Regions from separate parts of the Cellulosimicrobium sp. NPDC030954 genome, predicted to be linked through region 2. Evidence: riboswitches for the same ligand, from Rfam matches in the RefSeq annotation. Region 2 holds a riboswitch; each other region holds the start of a gene.
What was found. Region 2 has a riboswitch for S-adenosylmethionine ahead of ACZ402_RS13245 (methylenetetrahydrofolate reductase). Riboswitches for the same ligand answer to the same signal wherever they lie in the genome.
Positions count from the first base shown of each region.

Region 1: linked by a shared signal. The riboswitch ahead of ACZ402_RS11825 (hypothetical protein) and the one ahead of ACZ402_RS13245 (methylenetetrahydrofolate reductase) in region 2 are both predicted to bind S-adenosylmethionine.
Region 3: linked by a shared signal. The riboswitch ahead of ACZ402_RS01275 (LLM class flavin-dependent oxidoreductase) and the one ahead of ACZ402_RS13245 (methylenetetrahydrofolate reductase) in region 2 are both predicted to bind S-adenosylmethionine.

Region 1 covers NZ_JBVIFN010000005.1:73,805-80,878, reverse strand. The annotation lists gene ACZ402_RS11830 (nuclease-related domain-containing DEAD/DEAH box helicase) at 1-1,226, opposite strand, end outside; gene ACZ402_RS11825 (hypothetical protein) at 1,289-1,894, opposite strand; SAM riboswitch class IV at 1,961-2,076, opposite strand; gene ACZ402_RS11820 (hypothetical protein) at 2,088-2,942, opposite strand; gene ACZ402_RS11815 (hypothetical protein) at 3,182-4,267, opposite strand; gene ACZ402_RS11810 (hypothetical protein) at 4,314-4,700, opposite strand; gene ACZ402_RS11805 (nucleotidyltransferase family protein) at 4,915-5,448, opposite strand; gene ACZ402_RS11800 (hypothetical protein) at 5,496-6,014, opposite strand; gene ACZ402_RS11795 (glycosyltransferase) at 6,066-6,701, shown strand; gene ACZ402_RS11790 (OmpL47-type beta-barrel domain-containing protein) at 6,934-7,074, opposite strand, start outside.
Region 2 covers NZ_JBVIFN010000006.1:53,932-61,005, reverse strand. The annotation lists gene metE (5-methyltetrahydropteroyltriglutamate--homocysteine S-methyltransferase) at 1-631, opposite strand, end outside; gene ACZ402_RS13245 (methylenetetrahydrofolate reductase) at 664-1,659, opposite strand; SAM riboswitch class I at 1,823-1,925, opposite strand; gene ACZ402_RS13240 (hypothetical protein) at 2,027-2,341, opposite strand; gene ACZ402_RS13235 (hypothetical protein) at 2,437-2,700, shown strand; gene ACZ402_RS13230 (sodium/solute symporter) at 2,770-4,293, opposite strand; gene ACZ402_RS13225 (heavy metal transporter) at 4,290-4,721, opposite strand; gene ACZ402_RS13220 (LytR/AlgR family response regulator transcription factor) at 4,847-5,731, opposite strand; gene ACZ402_RS13215 (sensor histidine kinase) at 5,728-6,930, opposite strand; gene ACZ402_RS13210 (hypothetical protein) at 6,950-7,074, opposite strand, start outside.
Region 3 covers NZ_JBVIFN010000001.1:296,529-303,602, forward strand. The annotation lists gene ACZ402_RS01260 (endonuclease/exonuclease/phosphatase family protein) at 1-596, shown strand, start outside; gene ACZ402_RS01265 (MMPL family transporter) at 680-3,355, opposite strand; gene ACZ402_RS01270 (TetR/AcrR family transcriptional regulator) at 3,456-4,166, opposite strand; SAM riboswitch class IV at 4,339-4,464, shown strand; gene ACZ402_RS01275 (LLM class flavin-dependent oxidoreductase) at 4,845-5,999, shown strand; gene ACZ402_RS01280 (Dps family protein) at 6,069-6,554, opposite strand; gene ACZ402_RS01285 (aldo/keto reductase) at 6,819-7,074, shown strand, end outside.

The sequences.
Region 1 (7,074 bases), on a different contig from region 2:
CGTGGGGTGAGGGTGTCGGGTGAGAGCGCGCCGAACACCTGGGCGATCTGCTTCGTGGAGCGCAGGTTCTCGCGCAGTGTCACGGGGACGAGCTGGAGCGGTACGTCGGCGGCGCGGGGGAAGACCCGTTGCGCGTCGTCGAGGAAGACGTAGAGGCCTCCCTCGTCCGGGTCGCGCAGGCACCGCAGGAGCGACGGCCACCAGAGGTCGCCGAAGTCCTGCGCCTCGTCCACGACGACGGCGTCGAACAGGTCCGTCGACGGACGCTCGCCCGCGAGCCGGCCGAGCTCGGTCGGCAGGTGCCGCTCCCAGTAGTCCGGGTCGTCGTCGGCGCCGCGCTCGGCGCCCCAGCTCAGCGGCAGGTCGTGGAACAGTCCCACGTAGGCGGGACGGTCGCGCGCCGGCCACGTCTGGGTGACGCGTTCGAGGTAGCGCCCGAGCCCCCGCGAGTAGCAGAGCAGGGCGACGCGCTCACCCGCCCGCGCACGCCGGCGCGCCTGCTCGAGCGCGAGCCACGTCTTGCCCGCCCCCGCGCCGCCGACGACCCTCATCCGGCGCACCTCGGAGAGCGCGTCGAGCACGCGGGCCTGGTCGCGGGTCATCTGCTCCAGGCGCGTCTCGTGCTCCAGGGCGAGCGACAGGTGCTCCGTCTGGCTGGGGAAGCCACCGGCGAGCGAGTCCACGAGGGCGGGGACGTCGTCGACCGCGAGCCCGGCATGGCCCTGGCCGTGCCGCTCGACGGCGCGCTTCACCCGCTCGGCGACGCCGCCCGACCGCTCCAGGTCGCCGCGGTCCACGAGCATGTCCCGCGGAAGGTCGACCGTCTCCCAGTCGCGCGGGACGTACCGGTGCGGGAACGCCACGAGGTGCGCGGTGCGCGCCTCTGCGGCCCACAGGTCGCGACGGCGCAGCAGGGCCTGCAGCGCGTGCCGAGCACCCTGGACCTGGCGCACCGGGTCGATGCGGTGCCGCCGGGGACCGTTGCCCTGGAACCAGGTGCCGTCGACCCGGTCGATGTGCCCGCCCTTGACCTCGATCGCGGCGAGCCCGACCCCTGGCCAGGCGACGAGGACGTCGATCTCGTACTCCTGCTCGTCCTCCTGCACGTGCACCCCGTGGAACAGCACGACGTCGTCGGGGAGCTGTTCGCGCAGCGCGTCCCACACGGCGCGCTCGGCGCCGCCGTCGTCGGGGAACGTCGGGTCGGGCGGGAACGCGAGCGGCATGTGCCGTTCGTACCGCACCGTGCCGACGACGTCACGGGTCTGACGACCTGCGGTCTCCCGCGTCACGGGATTTCACCCGCTGCGACGGCCACGGGGCTCGCGGGGTGCACGGCCCGTGCCCACGCGAGGAACGCGGCGCGGCGGGACACGGAGTCCGGCCCGCCGCCACCGCGGGTGCGCCAGTGGTCGAGTCGCGCAAAGTGCCGCACCGTCATGGGTGGCTGGGGCTCGACCCGGCGGTCGGGCTTCCTGTCCCAGAACGGTGCGTTCGTGTCGAGCTCGACGACGCCGAGGCCGCTCTCGCGCGCGCGCCGCCACCGCGTCGGGAACACGAGCGTGACGTAGGCCTCCATGCGCCGCAGCGTCTGGTGGTCCTGCGTGATCCCGGTCAGGGGTTCGGCACCGAGCGACGTGGCGATCGCGGCGTCGATCTTCTGGCACGCGTCGCACACGCGCCGCTCGATGTGGAAGCGGCTCGTCATCTGGACGCGTTCGCTCAGGCAGACGTGGCAGAGACGCAGGAACGGGTTGAACGAGCACCCGCGCGACGGGACCGGGCGCGGGTGCCCGGTGTGGACCGGGCACACGAGGTGCCCCTCGTCGCTCACGAGCAGCTGGCACGGGTCGTCGGTACGGACCCACAGGGTCATGGTCGGGGTCGGGTTCATCGGAGCAGCCCTTCGGTCAGGGCCGACGGCACCCGGGCGCGCAGCAACGCACCGAGGCGGACGTCGACCTCGCACTTCCCTGACCGTTCGGCCAGGGCCGGTCTTCCTCCTGGGGCACCGTGCGCGAGGGGCGCGGTTGCCGGACCGGCACGCGGAGGGCGTCTCGCCGGTCACTCGTGACCTGGGCAGATGTCTACCTCACCCGCTGATCGGACGCAACCTCGCTCCCCGGGCTGGCCGGGCCGTGCACCGGCCGGAGCGGCTCCAGACCGGGGTGATCTCTCAGCGCCTGCTCACCGTGCGTCCTGTACAGGGTCATCACCGCGGCGAAGGGGGCGTGGTCGCCGGTGAGCAAGAGCGGCTCGGTCGAGGAGAACTGGCAGACGAGGGCCCACCCGCCGGGTTCGGGGAACACCGCCGTCATCGCGGAGTAGTCGAACGACAGCCATCGCCCATGCACCTGGACCAGCAGCCGGTGGTTGCTCACGACGAGCCGGGAGACGCAGCGCTCACGCCACTGCTCTCGGGCCTGCGCCTGGGCGGCGCTGCGCTCGGCGGCGTTGGCGATCGCCGTCACGGCAAGGCCGGTGAGGACGAACGACGGCCGCCCGTAGTAGAACCCCGACGTCTGCGTGTAGCTGACAGTCGTCCCGTAGTAGCGCGCGTACCCGGCGGGCACGTCGCAGAAGAACTCCTCGCCCGCGTACGGGACGACGTCCCACACCCGCAGCGTGGGCGGAACCTCCCGCGCGAGGAGATGCCGGTGCAGGCCCTGGGCGTTCGCCCACGCGTGCGCGGCGGCGTCGCGCCGGCCGATCTCGGCACGCTCGGTCGCAGAGAACCGACCGCGGCTGCGCCGGTGCTCCCGGAATGTCCTGGCGCCCTTTGCGATCGCGACAGCGAGCAGGGCGACCGGCCCGAGGAACGCCACGGCGACCACCAGGAGCACGAGGAACGCCCACGCCCCGTGGTAGAGCTCGTGCCGGTTGAGCGCGTCGAGGGCGAGGACGCAAGCGAGGAACACGGCGGGTGCGGCGACGAGCGGCACGACCCATCGTGCGTGCCGCCGGACTCGTCCCGCCCTCGCCGCCGCGCGCGGATCCTCCATGAAGCAGCCCCCTGCTCACGTCGTGCGTCGGGTACTCACCCGCCGTCTCTGGAGGCACGGTAGTCGACTCTCTGAAGGCAGGGAGTCGACGACCGCGTCGTCTCGCCTCGGCGGCCCACAGCCGGAGCTGCACCGCAGGACGGGCCGCACCTCGCGGCCCGTCCCACGGCGTCGGACCTTCAGCGCGCGACGACGGCGCCTCCCAGCGGGCCTGCCGTGGGCTGGATCTCGCGCGCGTAGCAGTAGAACCCGGGCACGCGCGCTCCGGACCGGAACGTCACCTTGTTGAGCTGGCCACTCTGGCTCGCGATGACGGTCCACGGGAGAGGTCCACCCGCGGCCGCATCCACGAGCTGCTGCAGCGCCGCGCGCGACGAGTCCGCGTTGAGGTAGACCGGCACGCCGCGCACGGTCGCCCAGACGACGGCGCGTCCACCGAACGTCCCCACGTCGGCCAGCGTCGGCGCGCCCGTCGCGAGCACCGACCGCACGTGCTCCAGCAGGTGCGGCTCGTCGAACGGGTCGTCCTTCGTCCCGCGCGGGGCGGGCCGCACCGGTGCGGGCACAGGGCTGCGACGACCGGTCGGAGTGCTCGCGCGCCCCGGCGCGGAGCCACCTGCCGCCGCACGGTCCGCCTCGGTGTACGCGGCGTGCTGGTCGCGCGCGGCAGCGGGCGCCGCGCCGGCCCACACGGCTCCACGCATCGCGGCCATGCTGCGCGACGTCGCGGCGTACGCCTGGTCGACGTTCGCCGTGTCGTACGTGAGCGACCGCTCGCGCTTCACGCCGAGCGACGCGCCGACCTCGATCGCGTCCTGGTTGGCGCCCATGTAGAGGAACGTCCATCCGAACTGCTCCTCGCGCTCGGTGACGAGCGCCTTGATCGCGGCGTGCGTGTACTCCTTGGAGTCGTTCTCGAGGCCGTCGGTCATGATCCCGACGATCACGGCGCCGGGCCGCTGCTCCTCGGGGAGCTGGGCGATGCGCAGCGCCGTGGTCTGCACGAGGCGCCCGATGGAGTCGAGCAGCGCGGTCATGCCACGCGGGTGCAGGTCCAGCGGGGGGACCTCGCGCACGTCGAGGTCCGTGTAGACCTCCTCGTACTCGTTGTCGAACTGCGCGAGCGTGACCGTGCAGCGGCCGGGTGCGTCGCGCTGCTCGGTGAGGAACAGGTCGAAGCCCTGCTCGGTGGCCTGCTTGATCGACTGCATCGAGCCGGACCGGTCGAGCAGCATGGCGAGGTGGGTGAGGGTCTGGTCAGGCATGGCGGTTCCCTTCGTCGTGCTGCTGGACGGACGGTGCTGTGGACGGTTAGGTGCGGCGGCGGAACCTCAGCGGTTCGACGGCGGTCGTCGGCTCGGGCGGCGGGGTTCCCCGCTCGCGGTCGTAGCGGGCGCGCGTGACGCCCTCGGCGGAGACGCGGCCGTCGGGGCCGGAGTAGCCCGCGAGCGCCGGGGTCCGCGCGATGCGGGGCGGCACGGTGTTGGGCGCGACGCCGGCCGACTCGGCGACGGAACGCATGGACGACCCGGCGAGCAGCGCCTCGGCCATCGCCTCGTCGAGCGCGACGTCGAGGAGCGCGCGTGCCCGCGACAGCGGCTCGACGGCCTCGCCCGGCGCGGCGGTCGACGCCTCGTCGAGCGCTGCGCGTGCGGCGTCGAGGCGAGGTCGAGGGTGTCGCGACGGGTCCGTGGCCATGCAGTGACCCTACGTGCAGTAACTGCACATGCGCAAGAGGTGCGCGCACATCGTGCTCGCACCCACCGCGGGAGACGTAGCCCGGCGCCGGAGTTCCAGGCTCAGCCAGCGAGGTTCGAGCGCTCAGCCACTCCTCGCCGCGACGCTCCTCAGGGCTGCGGCGTACTCGACGAGATCGTTCTCGACGGTCGCGCAGGGTCGGCGTCGGTCCGCCTCACAGGGGGATCGCCTGGACGGTGGCGCGCACCTCCGGCCGGAGCGATCGCTCCGGCACGACGTCCACCGCGCGACCCAGGATCTCCTCGAGCTCGAGCTGGAGGGCGGCCAGCCCCATGAGGCCCACCGTGTCGTCCACGTCGACGAGGAGGTCAACGTCCGACTCGGGCGTGTCGGTGCCCGTCGCGACCGACCCGAACACACGGACGTTCCCTGCTCCGTGCCGAGCAGCCGCAGAGACCACCGCGTCGCGCTTCCCGCGCAGCACGGTGTCGAGCACCGTCGTCGGCCCCGCGCTCGCCTCGACCTTCGCCGCGGCACCGGGCTCGGCAGACCGATCGAGCAGTCGCTTGATCTCCGGCTGACTCCTCCCGAGGCCTGCGGCGATGCGCCGCTGGCTCCATCCGAGCTCAGCCGCCTGTCGCGCACCCCGCTCGAGCGTCGCGCTCGCCTCGTCCCGCAGGGCGCGCGCCCTCGTCGCGAGCCCACCGAGATACGCCTCGAACGCGGCCTCGACCGACGACCCTTCCACCATCCCCACCTCCGATATCAGATGCTATCGGCACCATTGCCCGCTCGTCACCCGTTCGCGGCCTCGCGCAGGATCCGCACGGCCCGGGGCCCGACCCCGTGCAGGGCGAGCAGGTCCGCGTCGGCGATCCGGGCGACGTCGGACAACGTGGTGATGCCCGCCCCGGCGAGCGCGCGCGTGGCGGGCCGTCCGATGGCGGCGGGGAGGTCGCCGACCGTGCCGGGCTCCGCGCCGTCGGCCGCGAGGAGGGTCGCGGCCAGGCGCCGGGGCGCACGGGCGAGCCACGCGCGCCGCACCCAGTGGTTGGCCTGCAGACCGTCGACGTCGGCGAGGGGCACGCCCGCGCCGAGCAGGTGGTCGCCGCGCGTCACCCGCGAGGCCGTCGGGTGCTCGGCGAGCAGCCGTGCGACGTCGTCATCCACCAGCCGGAGCTGCACGACGGCGGCCCTCGTCACCGCCACGAACCGCCGCCCGCGCACGGCGAAGGCGACCGTCCCGGCGTTCGAACCCTCCGCCGTCTCGGGCAGGGCGAGCGCGGCCGCACGGACCTGGGTGAGCGTCGTCATGCCGCCACCCTGCCACGTGCTTCCGACCGTCGGTCCGGCAGACTGTCCACCGTGAGCAGCGACCGCCGACCCCGGCAGCCGTACCGGCCGAGCATGGTGTGGACGGCGGTGCGCGGCGGGGTGCGCGGGCGCGAGCGCCTGACGCCGGTCGTCGACTACCTCGCGGTGCTGCTGATCCTGATCGCGCTGTGCGGTGGCGCGGTGTGGTTCGCCGTGTGGCTCCTGCGGAACGACGAGGGGTTCGCGGCGGCGTTGATCGGCATCGTCGCCGTCGCCTTCGGCGGCGGGCTGGTGGCCTACGTGCGCGGGCCGTCGAAGGCGGCGGTCGTGCTGCGGCCGCACGAGGTCGAGCTGCCGGTGGGCGGTGCGGAGGTGGTCCGGGTCGTCGTGCGGTGGGAGGACGTCGCGGCCGTGCGGGTCGAGCCGGGCGAGCGGCGCCCGACGCTGCGGGTCGAGCTGCACGACGGCGCGCGGGCCCGGCACGCCGAGGGCGAGGACCTGCTCCAGGTCCGCCCGGCGAACGGGCCGGACCCGGACACGGTCGACGTCGCGGACGCCGAGGCGGTCGCCCGCGTCCTGCGGCACCTGCTGGACCACCCCGAGGACCGCGCGCGCCTCGCGCAGCGCGGCGGGGTGGGCATCGTCCTCGCGTTCGCGCGCCCGGTCTACGGCGACCCGCCCGCCTGACCCGGCCGCCGACGTCGGCAGCCACGCGCCGAACACGACCTCACCCGCCGTCGAGCACGACATGAGAGTCGCCAGACGACCGATAACGACCTTCATGTCGTGTTCGGCGCGGGAACGGGAGGGCGGCAGCTGGGGTGGTCCGGGTACGACGACGGCCCGAGCCCGCACCTGGGGGGGTGCGGGGTCGGGCCGTCGTCGATCGGACTGGTTCGGTCGGACTGTCAGGCGTCGGTCAGCGGCGACCGATGTCGGACAGCTCGGCCGCGGCGATGATGAGCTCACGCTCGGCGTCGTCGAGCACGCCGTCCCACACGAGGTCCTCGGTCACGAGGCTCACGTGGTCGACGAACTCGCGGTGGGTCGAGTACTCGTC
Region 2 (7,074 bases):
CGGCGTAGGCGGCGACGACGTCGTCCAGGCGGTCGAGGGGCGAGTAGCCCGAGGGGGCGTCTTCGGCGGCCTTCGAGAGCGCGAGGAACGTCACCGGCCCGACGACGACGGGCCGCGTCACGACGCCGGCCTCCTTGGCCTCGACGAACTCGCGCACGATGCGGTCGTCGACGAACCGGATCGGGGTGTCCGGGCCGATCTCGGGCACGAGGTAGTGGTAGTTGGTGTCGAACCACTTGGTCATCTCGAGCGGGGCGTCGTCGCCCTGGCCGCGCGCGACGGTGAAGTAGCCCGCGAGGTCGAGGCGGCCGGCGTCGTCGGTGAGCGACGCGAACCGCGACGGGACCGCGCCGAGCGAGGCGGCGACGTCGAGCACCTGGTCGTAGAAGGAGAACGACCCGGGGACCGCCGCGTCGTCGGCACCGAGGCCGAGGTCCACGAGCCGGCGCGCGGTCGCGAGGCGCAGCTCGCGGGCCGTGGCCTCGAGCTCGTCGGCGCTCGTGCGCCCGGCCCAGAACGCCTCGACGGCCTTCTTGAGCTCGCGGCGACGCCCGATGCGGGGGTAGCCGAGCACGGTGCCGGCGGGGAAGCCGGCCTGGATCTGGGTAGGGGAGGGTACGGAAGTGGTCATGATCGAAACCTCTTGCTGGTCCGGAGGACCGGTCAGACGGGCGTGCCGTGCGTGGCGGCGCTCGTCGTGGGCAGGGAGGTGCCGGTGACCCACGGCCCGCTGGCCAGGTCCGGGACGAGCGGGGCGGCGGCAGCGCTGGCGCTGCCTCCCGTCCCGGCCGACCCGCCGCCGAGGCGGACACCCTCGAGCAGGTCAAGAGCGGCGCGGTGCTTGTTGAACGTGTACACGTGCAGACCGGGCGCACCCGCGTCGAGGACGCGCTGCGCGAGGTCGACCGAGTACGCGATCCCGTAGGCGTGCTGCGCCTCCGGGTCGGGCAGGGCGTCGAGCGCGTCCAGCAGGTGCTGGGGCGCGCGCACGCCCGTGAGCTCCTCGACGCGGCGGAGCCGCGCGGGCTCCGTCGTGGGCAGCAGCCCGGCGAGGATGGGGATCGTCACGCCGGCCGCGCGGGCCTCGGCGACGAAGTCGGTGTACGACGACGCGTCGTAGAAGAGCTGCGTGATCGCGAAGCTCGCGCCGGCCTGCTGCTTCTGCCACAGGCGGCGCACCTCCTGCGTGCGCGTCGTGCCGGCGGCGGGGTTGCCGTCGCAGAACGTCGCGACGGCGATCGTCAGCGGCCGGGCCGCGCCGCGCAGCGCCGCGGCCGGGTCGGCCGCGCAGCGCGATGCCTCGACCTCGCGCAGGAGCGCGACGAGCTCGGTCGACGACCGCACGCCGTCGGGCGCCGGCTGCCAGTCCGGCTGGTCGCGCGGCGGGTCGCCCCGCAGCGCGAGGAAGCTGCGCACGCCCTCGTCGAGGAAGTCGGAGATGACCTCCTCGACGTCCTCGCGCGACGCCCCGACGCACGTGAGGTGCGCGATCGGCAGCACGGGCGTGCCCTGGAGCAGCCGCCCGACGACCTGGCGAGCCGTCGCACGGTCGGTGCCCGCCGCCCCGTACGTCACGGACACGAAGTCGGGGTGCGTCGCGACGAGACGGCGTGCCGTCTCCCAGAACTTGGGCGCCGCGTCCGGGCGCCGCGGGGGCATGAGCTCGAACGAGACCGTCGGCCGTGCCGCCCCGCCGTGGGCCTGCCCGACGGCGTCCGCGACGCTCACGACGTCGCCTCGCCCGGGGTGCGTGCGTGCGCGACCGCCGTCGGGCACGTGCTGCCCGGACGGTGCGCGAAGGATGCCTCTGAGACCATTAGTCGCTCCATCGACCCTGGCGTTAGCACCTTTGTCCTCGGGAGGCTTCCGTCGGCGGGTTGCTGCGGTGTCGTCGAGCCAGGACTCTCGACCGCTCTGGATGGTTGGCACGATCCTACGACCCATCCGACATGCGGTCGAGAGTGACCGCTTGCTGAGACGGGCGACATCGGTCCCCGTGTCGGACGGACCGCGCCACCAGGCTCGCTCAGGTGCGATCTCGCTGCCACAGCATCTCGACGCCCAGGACGATCGCGCACACGACACCCAGCGTCCCGGGGACCGCCACGAACGCGACGTGGATCGGGCTGTCCTCGTCCGGAAGGAAGAGATCGATCCAGCCCAGCGAGAGGGCCAGGGCCGTCGAGACCCCGCCCAGGCGCGACGACCACGAGAACAGGTGGCTGTGCCAGGGAGCGTCATCCTGCGTGTCTCGGGTCCGCACGTCGATGCTGAAGAAGATCAGCAGAGCGGCGAGGAAGGAGATGAGCGAGACCATCTCGGCGGAAGGCATCGGCTGCATGCGATCGGACCATACCTCCGTGGTGCGTACTTGGCCCGCCGGCAGTGGTTACGGTGAGCCGACAGCCTCAGACAGCGACGAACCGAGGAGCCCGCGTGTACGCCACCCCGACCCGCCCGATGACCCAGGACGAGCTCGACCGGATCTGCCGGGTGTGGGCCGACTGCGGCAGCGACGACCCCACCGACCGGTGGCTCGAGCTGTGGGACGGCGGCGACGCCGACGACCACCCGGAGCAGCGCGACGCGATCGTCGCGATCGCACGGGAGGTCGGCCTGGAGGCCGCGGTCGAGGACGGCGTCCTGCGCGTGCAGAAGACCCAGCAGCTCCACGACGAGATCGGCGCGCGCTGGATCTGACCAGGTCAGGGCTCCTGCGCTACAGATTTCACGCTTTCCACGCTACAGATCTCAGGCTTCACACCGTCGTCAACGACGCCGGAGCTCCGGCACGTGCAGGCGCCGCAGGAACCTGTCGGTGCGCAGGGGCGGGCCGTGCCGGTCGAGGAGCGACACGACGACGACGGTCGCGGTCGCGAGCGGGATGGTCCACGCCGCGGGCTGGGCGAGCAGGGCACGCACGACGCCGGGGACGCCGTCGGCTGCATCCCCGGTCGGGCCGGCACCGTAGCCCGCGGCGACGAGCGCGGACGAGGCGAGCAGCGCCGTCGCGCACAGGACGGACCCCACGACCATCCCCGCCACCGCGCCGCGTGCGGTGAGGCGGCGCCACCACACGCCGAGCAGGATCACCGGCGACAGCGCGGAGGCGGCGAACACGAACACCGTCCCGACGCTCGTCACGAGCCCCTGCGGGATGGTGACGAGCGCGAACGCGAGCGGGATGAGCGTGCACGCGACCGCCGACCAGCGGAACGAGCGCACGGTCCCGCCGAACAGGTCCTGGCTCACGACGCCCGCGAGCGCCACGACCAGCCCCGACGACGTGCCGAGGAACGCGGCGAACGCCCCGGCGACGACGAGCGCGGCGAGCAGCTCGCCGCCGAGCCCGGGGACGAGGCGGGTCGGCAGGGTGAGCACGACGGTGTCCGCGACGCCGGGCGTCGCGAGGTCGGGCGCGACGACCCGGGCGACGAGCCCGAGCGTGCTGGACACCATGTAGAACACGCTGATCATCACGAGCACGACGACGGTCGTGCGGCGGGCCGAGCCGCCGTCGGGCGAGGTGTAGAAGCGCACGAGGACGTGCGGCAGGCCGGTCGTGCCGAGCAGCAGCGCGAGCAGGAGCGACACGGTCGCGTACGCGTCGAGGCCGCCGGGCCCGGCGTCGTGCGGGAACACGGCGGCGGGGTCGAAGGTCACGCTGGCACCCCCGGGCTCGAACGCGCCGCCGAGCGCCATGAGCACGAACACGAGGGGCAGCGCGAGCGCGGTGAGCTTGACCCAGAACTGGAACGCCTGGACGAACGTGATGGAGCGCATGCCGCCCGCCGCGACGACGGCGCTCACGACGACCGCGATCCCCACCGACCCGACCCACGGCGGGACGGGCGCGACGCTCGTGATGACGAGCGCCGCGCCGTGGAGCTGCGGCACCACGTAGAGCCACCCGATGACGAGCACGAGCACGCTCGTGACGCGGCGCGCGACGACGGAGTCGAGCCGGGCGTGGACGAAGTCGGGGATCGTGTACGCGCCGCTGCGGCGCAGCGGGCCCGCGACGAACAGCAGGACCAGCAGGTAGCCGGCCGCGTACCCGACGGGGAACCAGAACGCCTCGGCGCCCGAGAGCAGGACGAGCCCCGAGAGGCCCAGGAAGGTGCCCGCGGACAGGTACTCGCCGCTGATCGCCGACGCGTTCCACACCGGCCGCACCGTGCGCGACGCGACGAAGAAGTCGCTCGTGGTGCGCGAGATGCGCAGGCCGTAGAACCCGATGAGCCCCGTCGCGAGCAGGAGCAGCCCGATCGCGACGAGGGGCAGCGCGCTCACGGGGCGCCCGCCTCGTCGGGGGCGGGATCCACGGACCCGCCCGATCCCTCGGCGAGCGCGCGGTACCGGCGCTCGTTGCGCGCCGCCGCGACGGCGAACACGACCGCGAACGCGACGATCACGGGGTAGAACCCGTACGCGTGCACGAGCCAGGGGAGCGGGACGCCGAGGAGCACCACGGAGTCCAGCGCGGGCACCGCGCTCATCGTCACCGTGAGCAGCGCGACGACCGCGAGGAACGAGACCACGCACGCGAGCCCGAGCCGGAGCTGGGCCCGCACGAGGCCGCGCGTGTAGTGCGCCGCGGCGGCGTCCGGCTCCTCGGGCCGACGCGGGGTGGCCGTGGACGTGCCCGACGGCGGCCCGCCCGCCGGGACGCCGGCCGCGGGTCCGCCGGCGGGCAGGGGATCGGTCGACCGGACGCGCACGCGCTCGGGTCGACCCTCGCCGGGTGCTGCACCCCGGGCCGGGGGATGCACCTCGGGGTGCGTCTCTCGAGCGGGAGCGCGTCCGTCGTCGGTCGGGGCCGCGCCCGACGACGGGTCCGGGCCGCTCACGACGGGCCCCGGTGCGGGCCGAGCAGCGCCTCCCGCACGGCCGGGACCATGCGGCGGCTCACCGGCACCTCGTGCCCCGCCACGACGAGCGCGGGCTGCGCCCCGCCGAACCGTGCCGCGGTCACGGCGGCCCGGTCCACGAGGTAGGACCGGTGGACGCGCAGGAACCCGGCGGGCGCCCAGCGCTCCTCGAGGTCGGACAGCGGCTCGCGCACGAGGAACTGCTCGGTGTCCGTGACGAGCCGCGAGTAGTCGCCCTGCGCCTGGACCCACCGCACCGCGCTGCGGCGGACGAGGCGCGTCGTCGTCCCGACCGTCACGACGAGCGTCTCGTCCTCCGGCGCCTCGCGCGGCCGGGCGGCCGGCGCGGGAGGGGCCGCGCTCACGGACGGTGAGGCTCCGCCGTCGGGCACGCCGCCGGTCCCGACGCCGGCCCCGGCCCCGACGCCGCGCCCGGCGCGGTCCGCGACGCGCTCCACGACCCGGTCGACGGCGCGGGTCAGGCGCTCGCGGCGCACGGGCTTGAGCACGTAGTCGACTGCCTCGACGTCGAACGCCTCGAGCGCGCGGGCCTCGTCGGCGGTGACGAACACGACCGCGGGGCGGTCGGTGAACCGCGACAGCGCGCGGGCGAGGTCGAGGCCGGTGAGGCCAGGCATGTGGATGTCGAGGAACGCCGCGTCGACCGCGCGCGAGGAGAGCTCGCGCAGCGCCTCGGAGCCGGTCGCGACGCCGAGCACGGTCCGCACGCGCGGGTCGCGCCGCAGCAGGGCGACGAGCTCGTCGAGCACGGGCCGCTCGTCGTCGGCGACGAGCACGTCGAGCCCGACGGCGGCCGGGTCCTGGGGCGCCGGGCCGGGGGTCGGGTCGGTGCCGGTCACGGCACGCTCACCTCCGTCTCGTGCAGGGGCTGGGAGCGGGGCACGCGCAGGCGCACGAGCGTGCCGGAGCCGGGGGCGGTCTCGATGTCGAGCGCGTGGTCGTCGCCGTAGAGCTGGCGCACGCGCCGGTCGACGTTGCGCAGGCCCACGTGCTCGCTCCCGCGCGACGTGAGGAGCTCGCGCACGACGGCCGGGTCCATGCCGACGCCGTCGTCCTCGACCGTGATCTCGGTCTGGGTGCCCTCGTCGCGCGCGGTGATGACGATCGTCCCGCCGCGCTCCTGGGGCTCCAGGCCGTGCCGGACCGCGTTCTCGACGAGCGGCTGCACCGACAGGAAGGGGATGACGGTCGTCAGCGACTCGGGCGCGATCTGCAGGGTCACGGCGAGGCGCTCCCCGAACCGGGCCTGCTCCAGCTCGACGTAGGAGTGGATGGAGCGCAGCTCGTCCGCGAGCGTCGTGAAGTCGCCGCGGCCGCGGAACGAGTAGCGCGTGAAGTCGGCGAAGTCGAGCACGAGGTCGCGCGCCCGCTCCGGGTCCGTGCTGATGAACGACGCGATGGCGCCGAGCGCGTTGTAGACGAAGTGGGGGCTGATCTGGGCGCGCAGCGCACGCAGCTCGGCCTGCGCGAGCGCGGTGCGCGACGCCTCGAGCTCGCCGAGCTCGAGCTGCGCCGAGCACCACTGCGCGACCTCGCCCGTCGCGCGCACGAGCGGCGGGCGGACTGTGCCCGCGAACGCGACGACGACGCCCGCGACGCGACCGCCCGCGACGACCGGGGCCCCGACGGCGTCCGCGACGTCGCCGCCCGCCTCGTCGCCGTTCTTGTGGTCCCGGCTCTCGACGTGCCGTCGACCGGTGGCGAGCACGCGCTCGGCGACTCGGCGCGCGTCGGGCTCCAGCGTCGTGCTGCCGTCGAGCGCGACCGCGCCCTCGGCCGTGACCACGGCGAGCGCGTCCGCGCCGAGGAGCTGGCGCAGCGAGCGGGCCGCGCGCCCGACGTCGTCGCCGTCGAGCCCGCCCCGCAGGTGCGTCGCGGCGCGCGACGCGAGGTGCAGGGTGCGGAACGTCGCGCGGTCCGAGTCGCTCCCGAGCTCGCGCGACCCGCGCGCGAGCCGCCACGCGAGCACGAGCCCGAGGGTGAGCAGCACGCCCACGACGAGACCGGCGACGGCGCCGGCGAACACGGGCCCGGACATGCAGCGATCGTAACCAGCGTCACGTCCCGCCCTGAGGCGTCCTCGCCTCGGCCGTCGACCAGTCGTCCTGGATCAGCGGCGTCGGCCGCTCGGCGGCCAGGCCGTGCTCGACGACGGTCGCGCGCGTGCACGACGTCGGCCCGC
Region 3 (7,074 bases), on a different contig from region 2:
ACGTCCAGGTGCTCGCCGTGCTGGAGCTGACGACCGACCTGCGCGAGCGCCTCGTCGCGGCGGGCATCGAGGACGTGCTCCCGTACAGCGCGGACGCGAAGGTCGGGTCCGGGGCGCTCGGCAGCGGGCTGTGGAGCGCGTCGCCCCTCCGCGACGTGGACCTCGAGCCGTTCTCGAACGACGCGATGCCGTCCGCGACGGTCGAGGTCGACGGGGTGCCGGTGCGGGTCACCGCCGTGCACCCGATCCCGCCGATCCCGGAGTACGTGCGGGTCTGGGGCGAGGAGACCGCCGCGCTGGCCGAGCGGGCGACGGCGGACCCGCTCCCGCAGGTGCTCGTCGGCGACTTCAACGCGACCCACGACCACGCGACGTTCCGCCGGCTGCTCGGCGACCGGTTCCACGACGCGAGCCGCGCGTCGGGCGGCGGGCTCGACCTGTCGTGGTCGCCGCGGCCGGGCACGGTGCCGCCGGTCCTGAACCTCGACCACGTGGTGACGGACCGCGAGAACGTCGTGACCGACGTCGCCTCCCTGCCCGTGCCCGGCAGCGACCACCACGCGATCGTCGCGACGGTCCACGTGCCCCGCCCTTGACGCCGAACCCGGGATTCCGCGCCACCGAGCAGACTCGGTGACGCGGGACCCCGGGTTCGGCGCCGGGAGGTGACGTGGAGCGTTCAGCCGCGCGCGGGCTCCGGCTCGGTCGCTCCAGGGTCGGTCGTGGCACTGCCCGCGTCGTCCGCGCCGGCATCCCCGTCGGGGTGGTGCGGGTGGCGGCGCTCCAGGGCGGCGCCCTCGACGTCGACGTCGGGCAGGATGCGGTCGAGCCAGCGCGGGAGCCACCACGCCTTGTCGCCCACGAGGTGCATGAGCGCCGGGACGAGCAGCATCCGCACGACGAACGCGTCGACCAGCACGCCGAACGCGAGCGCGAACCCGATGGGCCGGATCATCGCGCTGTGCGAGAAGACGAACCCGCCGAAGACGGAGATCATGATGATCGCCGCCGCGGTCACGACGGACCGGCCCGCGCGCAGGCCCTGGGTGATCGCGACGCGCGCCGGGGCGCCGTGCGCGTACGCCTCGCGCATCCCCGAGCCGAGGAAGAGCTGGTAGTCCATCGCGAGGCCGAACAGGATGCCGACGAGGATCGTGGGGAGGAAGTTGAGGATCGGGCCCGGCGTCTCGACGCCGAACACCCCCGACAGCCAGCCCCACTGGTAGATCGCGACGACGCCGCCGAGCGCGGCGAAGTAGGACAGGATGAACCCGAGCGTCGCGACGACCGGCACGAAGACCGACCGGAACACCAGCACGAGGATCACGAGCGACAGGCCCACGACGACCGCGAGGTAGATCGGCAGCGCCTGCGCGAGCTTGTCGGAGATGTCGATGTTGCCGCTGGCCGAGCCGGCGACGCCCAGCGTCACGTCCCCGTCGAGCGGCTCGAGCGCGCGCAGGTCGTGCACCAGCTCCTCGGTGGACTCGCTCGTCGGTCCCTCGGCGGGAACCACCTGGAACGCGGCGACCGTGCGGTCGTCCGACGTGCCGATCGGGGCGACCGCGCGGACGTCGTCCAGCGCGAAGAGCTCCTCGGCGACGCGCACCTGGTACTCCAGGGCCTCCGCCTCCGTGGGCTCGCCCGGGAGGTCGGCGACGACGAGCAGCGGGCCGTTCGTGCCCTCGCCGAACCGCTCGGCGATCGTCGAGTACGCGCGGTACTGGGTGGAGTCGTGCGCCTCCGACGACCCGTCGGGCAGGTTGGTGCGCAGGTCGAGCGCGGGGAGGGCGATCACCCCGAGCGCCACGACGGCGAGCAGCGCCGTGCCCACCGCGCGCAGCGTCGACATCGGGCGAGCGGGCTTCGCCGCCCCCGCGGTGGTGCCCGACGGCGTGGGGCCGGCTGCGGCGTCGGTCTCGCCCGGAGCCCCGGCCGCCTCGGTCCCGGCGAGCGCGGCGCGCTCGCGACGGCTGAGGATGCGCGTCCCGATCATGCTCAGCAGGGCTGGCGTGAGGGTGACGGCGATGAGCACGGCGATCGCGACGCACAGCGCGCCGACGGTCCCCATGAGGCCGAGGAACGGGATGCCGGTGACGTTGAGCGCGAGGAGCGCGATGAGCACCGTGGCGCCGGCGAAGACGACGGCGTTGCCCGACGTGCCGTTCGCGAGCGCGATCGACTCCTGCACGTCGTCGCCCTGCTTGAGCTGGCGGCGGTGGCGGTTGACGATGAACAGCGAGTAGTCGATCCCGACCGCGAGCCCGAGCATGAGGCCGAGCACGGGCGTCACGGACGACATCTCGACGACGCCCGACAGCGACATCGCCGCGAGCGCGCCGATCCCGACGCCGATGAGCGCCGTGAGGATCGGCAGCCCCGCGCCGACGAGCGTGCCCAGCATGACGATCAGCACGATCGCCGCGACGACGAGGCCGATCGCCTCGCCGACGCCGAAGACCTGGGGAACTCCTTGCGTGATGTCGGACGAGAAGTCCGTCTGGACGCCGTCGACCGGGTCGTCGGCGAAGACCGCGACGAGGTCGTCCTTGGTCTGCTGCTCGATGCTCATGTTCGGCTCGGTGAACGCGACGCTCGCGACGGCGGCGCTCCCGTCCTCGGACACCATGCGGATCTCCGACGCCATCTCGAGGAGCGGTGCGGAGAGCTCGAGCTGCGCGGACTGCTCCTCGAGCATCGTGCTCTGGTCCTCCAGCGCGGTCACCTGCTTGTCGAGCGCCGCGGCCTGGGCGTCGAGCTCGGCGCGCCCGGCGTCGAGCTCGGCCTGCTGCGCGTCGAGCTGGGGCGCCACCTGGTCGAGCGCGCCCGCGGCCTCGGCCTGCGCGCGCGCCGCGTCGAGCTGGGCCTGGCCCTGGTCGAGCTGGGTCCGCGCGGCGTCGAGCTGCTCCTGGCCCGCGGCGAGCTGGGCGCGACCGTCCTCGATCTGCGTGCGCCCGGCCTCGATCTGGGTGCGACCGTCCCCGATCTGCTGACGCTGGTCCGCCAGCTCGGCCTGCGTGGCGAACGGGTCGACGGCCGTCTCGACGCCGTCGACGTCCTCCGCCGCGGCGAGGCGGTCGGAGATCTCCGCCTCCTGCTCGGGCGTGAACGCGGAGCCGTCCTCCGTGACGAAGACGACGGTGCCGCTCCCGCCGGAGGCCTCCGGGAGCGCCGTCTGCAGGCGCTCGGTCACCTCGGCGGTCGGGGTGCCGGGGATGGAGAAGCTGCTCGCGAGCGAGCCGCCGAACGCGACGAACGCCGCCCCGGCCAGCACGAGCACCGCGAGCCACGAAGCGAGGACGGTCCGCGCGCGGCGCGCGCTGGCGCGGCCGAGGCGGTAGAGGAGTTCAGCCATGAGGATCCTTCGGTGGGAGTCCGGGACGGTCCGGTCGGCGGTCCGGTGAGCGGTGCGGCGTGCAGGCCGGGTGGTGGTCGGTCGGGGGAGGAGGGCGGCGTCAGGCGGGGAGCGCCCAGCCCGCGCGCACACGTCCGACGAGGTGGTCGAGGAGGTCCGCCCAGACGCGGCGCGAGGCGTCGTCGTCGGCGGCGCCGGTCGCGGCCCACCAGCGTCGCTGGATCACCAGGACCCCGGCCATGAGCGCGCCCACGAGCATCTCGATCTCGAGCGGGTCGACGTCGGGGTGCCGCCGCGTGGTCTCGGCGACCAGGCGCTCGGCGAGGTGGGTGAACGTGCGCACGACCATCGTCGTGACGCGCGGGGTGGGCTCGGTCGCGGTGCCGCCGAGTGCGCGCGTGAGGTAGGACATCGGGCCGACGAGGTCGGTGCCGCGGAGCGCCGCGGTGAGGTCGTCGAGCGGGGTCGTGCGGTCGGTGCCGGGGTCGGCCGCGCTCGCCCCGAGCGCGTCGACCACGGTGCCCAGCACATCCTCGCACACCTCGACCACCACGTCGTCGAGCGACGCGAAGTGGTTGAAGATCGTGCGCCGCGCGACGTCGGCGCGGGCCGCGAGCTCGTCGACGGTGAACCGGGTGCCGCCGTTCTCCTCCATGAGCGACGCCGCCGCGTCGACGATCGCCCGCCGGTGCCGTGCGCGCAGCGCGGCGCGGCGGTCGGTGGAGGAGCCGGTCGGGGGGGCGGGCGCGGAGCCCGTCGTCGGGTCGGTCACGGGCACGCCCGACGGGTCGGTCGCGGAGGGGAGGGGCACCTCTTGACACTAAGTGCATCGATGCACTCGGTGCAAGCAGCGCCTCGGGCGGCAGAAAGTTGACCGATCAAGTCCAGTATGTGGGAAGGTCCCCTCGGCGCGTTGACACCCTGCGGCGGCCGCTCGTAAGTTCCCGCGCAACCGAGGTCGACGTACCCCGGTCACAGGACATGGTCATGAGCTCCGACGCCAAGCCCCGGCTCGTCGGACGGCAACCCTCCCGCGCGGTGGGGTGCCCCGGGTGAGGACCGGGTCCCGCGTCGCGCGGACCACGCGCGGCGCGGGGCAAGGACGCGGAGCCCGGCGACGGGCACGAAGGAGACGGACGATGGACCGGCGGGAGTCGAGCACCGCGGTGAGCACCGCGGTGAGCACCCCGGTGACCGCCGCGCACGCCTCGACGTGCCCCCGTCCACCCGCGGGCGCCTCTGCCGCGCGCGCACTCGGGACCGCGGGTCCCGCGCGCGCCACCTGTTGTCGCTGACGACGAACCGCCACCGAAGAGGCCCGCGCGCCCCGCGCGTGGCCCGTCGCCCCCGGCTTCCCGCGCCCCGTCCTGCCACCCCGCGGCGGAGCAGCCCTGCCCACCTCCGCACCCGCCGCGCCCCGAGCGTCGTCGGCGCTCTACCGGCGACGGCGTCGGCGCTGCGCTGGCAGCACCGAGAACGGAACCTCGCGATGTCCGACCCCCGCCCCGCCCGCACGCTCCACCTCGGCGTCGACCTCACCGACGCCGGCGCGCACCCCGCCGCCTGGCGGACCGTGGGCACCCAGGCCCAGCGGCTCTTCGACGGGAAGCGCCTCGTCGAGCTCGTCGCCACCGCCCAGCGCGGCCTGCTCGACCTCGTCACGCTCGACGACGCGTTCACGCTCCGGCCGAGCCGCGACGGGTCCGTCCGGGGCCGGCTCGACGCCGCGCTCGTCGCCTCCCGCCTCGCGCCCCGCAGCGCGGGGATCGGCCTCGTCCCGACCGTGACGACGACGCACACCGAGCCCTTCCACGTGTCCACCGCGATCGCGACGATCGACCACGTGAGCTCTGGACGCGCCGGCTGGCAGGTCGGGTGGTCCACCACGCCGGCAGAGGCCGCGGCGTCCGGGCCCGACGGCGCGCAGGACGAGCCCGGCGCCGTCGCGGAGGCGGGCGCGGCCGTCGAGGCCGTCACGCGGCTGTGGGACTCGTGGGAGGACGACGCGGAGACCCGCGACGTCGCGACCGGCCGGCCCGGTGATCGCGAGCAGCTCCGCCACGTCGACCACGAGGGCATCCGGTTCGCGGTCGCGGGGCCGTCCAGCACGCCGCGGCCGCCGCAGGGCCGGCCGCCCGTCGTCGTGCGAGCGAGCACGCCCGCGTCGCTGGACCTCGCGGCCCGCCGCGCGGACGTGGTCCGGGTGCGGGCGGCGACGCTGGACGAGGCTGTCGCCCGGCGGGCGCAGGTGCGCGCCGCCGCGGCAGACGCGGGGCGCGACCCCGACGCCCTGCGGGTCCTCGTGGACGCGTACGTGGTCATCGGCGACACGCGTGCGAGCGCCCAGGCGCGCCTCGACCTGATCGAGGACCTCGAGGGCGTCTCGTGGGACACGGACTCCCTCACGCACGTCGGCACGGCGCGCGACCTCGCGGTCACGGCCGAGGAGTGGGTGCGCGCCGGTGCGGCAGACGGCTTCCTCCTGCGCCCGTCGTCCCTGAGCACCGACCTCGACGCGATCGTCGGCCGGGTCGTGCGCCTCCTGCAGGGGGCCGGCCTGTTCCGCACGGCCTACCCCGGGACGACGCTGCGCGACACGCTCGGTCTCTCCGGACGAGCATCCCGGCACGTCGCGGTCGCCTGACCGAGCCCCTCGGCGCAGGCCGTGCGGCCCGGGCCTCGTGCGACCACGACGCCCGGGCCGACGGGCTCGTCAGGCCTCGCGGTTCTCCGAGGAGAGGAACCACGCCTGCTTCTCCAGGTCGGCGATGATCTCGTGCAGGATGTCGGCGGTCGTGGGGTCCTCGGCGTCGACGCCGTCGTGCACCTCGCGCACGACCTCGACGGTCTGGGCGATGCGCTCGACGATCGCGTCGACCGTGTCGCCGACGGACACGAGGCCGGCCGGGTACGGCGAGAGGTCGGTCGTCGTCGCGACGGTCTCGGTCCGGCCGTCGGGCACGACCTGGAGCGCGCGCATGCGCTCCGCGACGGTGTCGCTGTGCTCGCGCGCGACGTCCACGACATCGTCGAGCTGGAGGTGCAGGTCGCGGAACCCGCGGCCCGTGACGTTCCAGTGGGCCTGCTTGCCCTGGACGTGCAGGTCGACGAGCGCGACGAGCACGCGCTGCAGGTGGGCGCGGAGCGTCTCCGACGCCTCGAATCGGGCGGTGGCGCGGTGGATGGTGGGTGCGGACATGGTGCTCCTCGCTCTCTCGGGGGTCTCCCGGAACGTGCGGCGGTCACCCGGCTTCCGTCGGTGCCGTCCTCGTGGCTCGTTCTCTTGAACGATTCCAGACTAGGTAGGATTCCCCGCTCCCGCCAGCAAGGACAGGCGTGCCTGACCTACGGCGACACGGGCCGATGGTGCCCGTCGCGAGGGGTGCGCGTCACGTTCTCTCGCCAGGTGAGAGGACCCGCCGCGGCCCTTGCCGAGCGACGCCCGGAGTGGTCCGCTGGCGTCATGACCGACGACCTCGCCCCTGCCGCCCTGCACCTCCTCCCCCAGCGCACGCTCGGCGCGGGGGACGCCGCCCTCACCGTCGCGGCCGTCGGTTTCGGCGGCATGTCCGTGACGGACGCGTACGGCCCCGCGGACGCCACCGAGGCGGAGGCCGTGCTGCGACGTGCGCTCGAGCTCGGGGTGACGCTGATCGACACCGCCGACGTCTACGGGCACGGCCGCAACGAGGAGCTGATCGGCCGGGTACTCGGGGCGC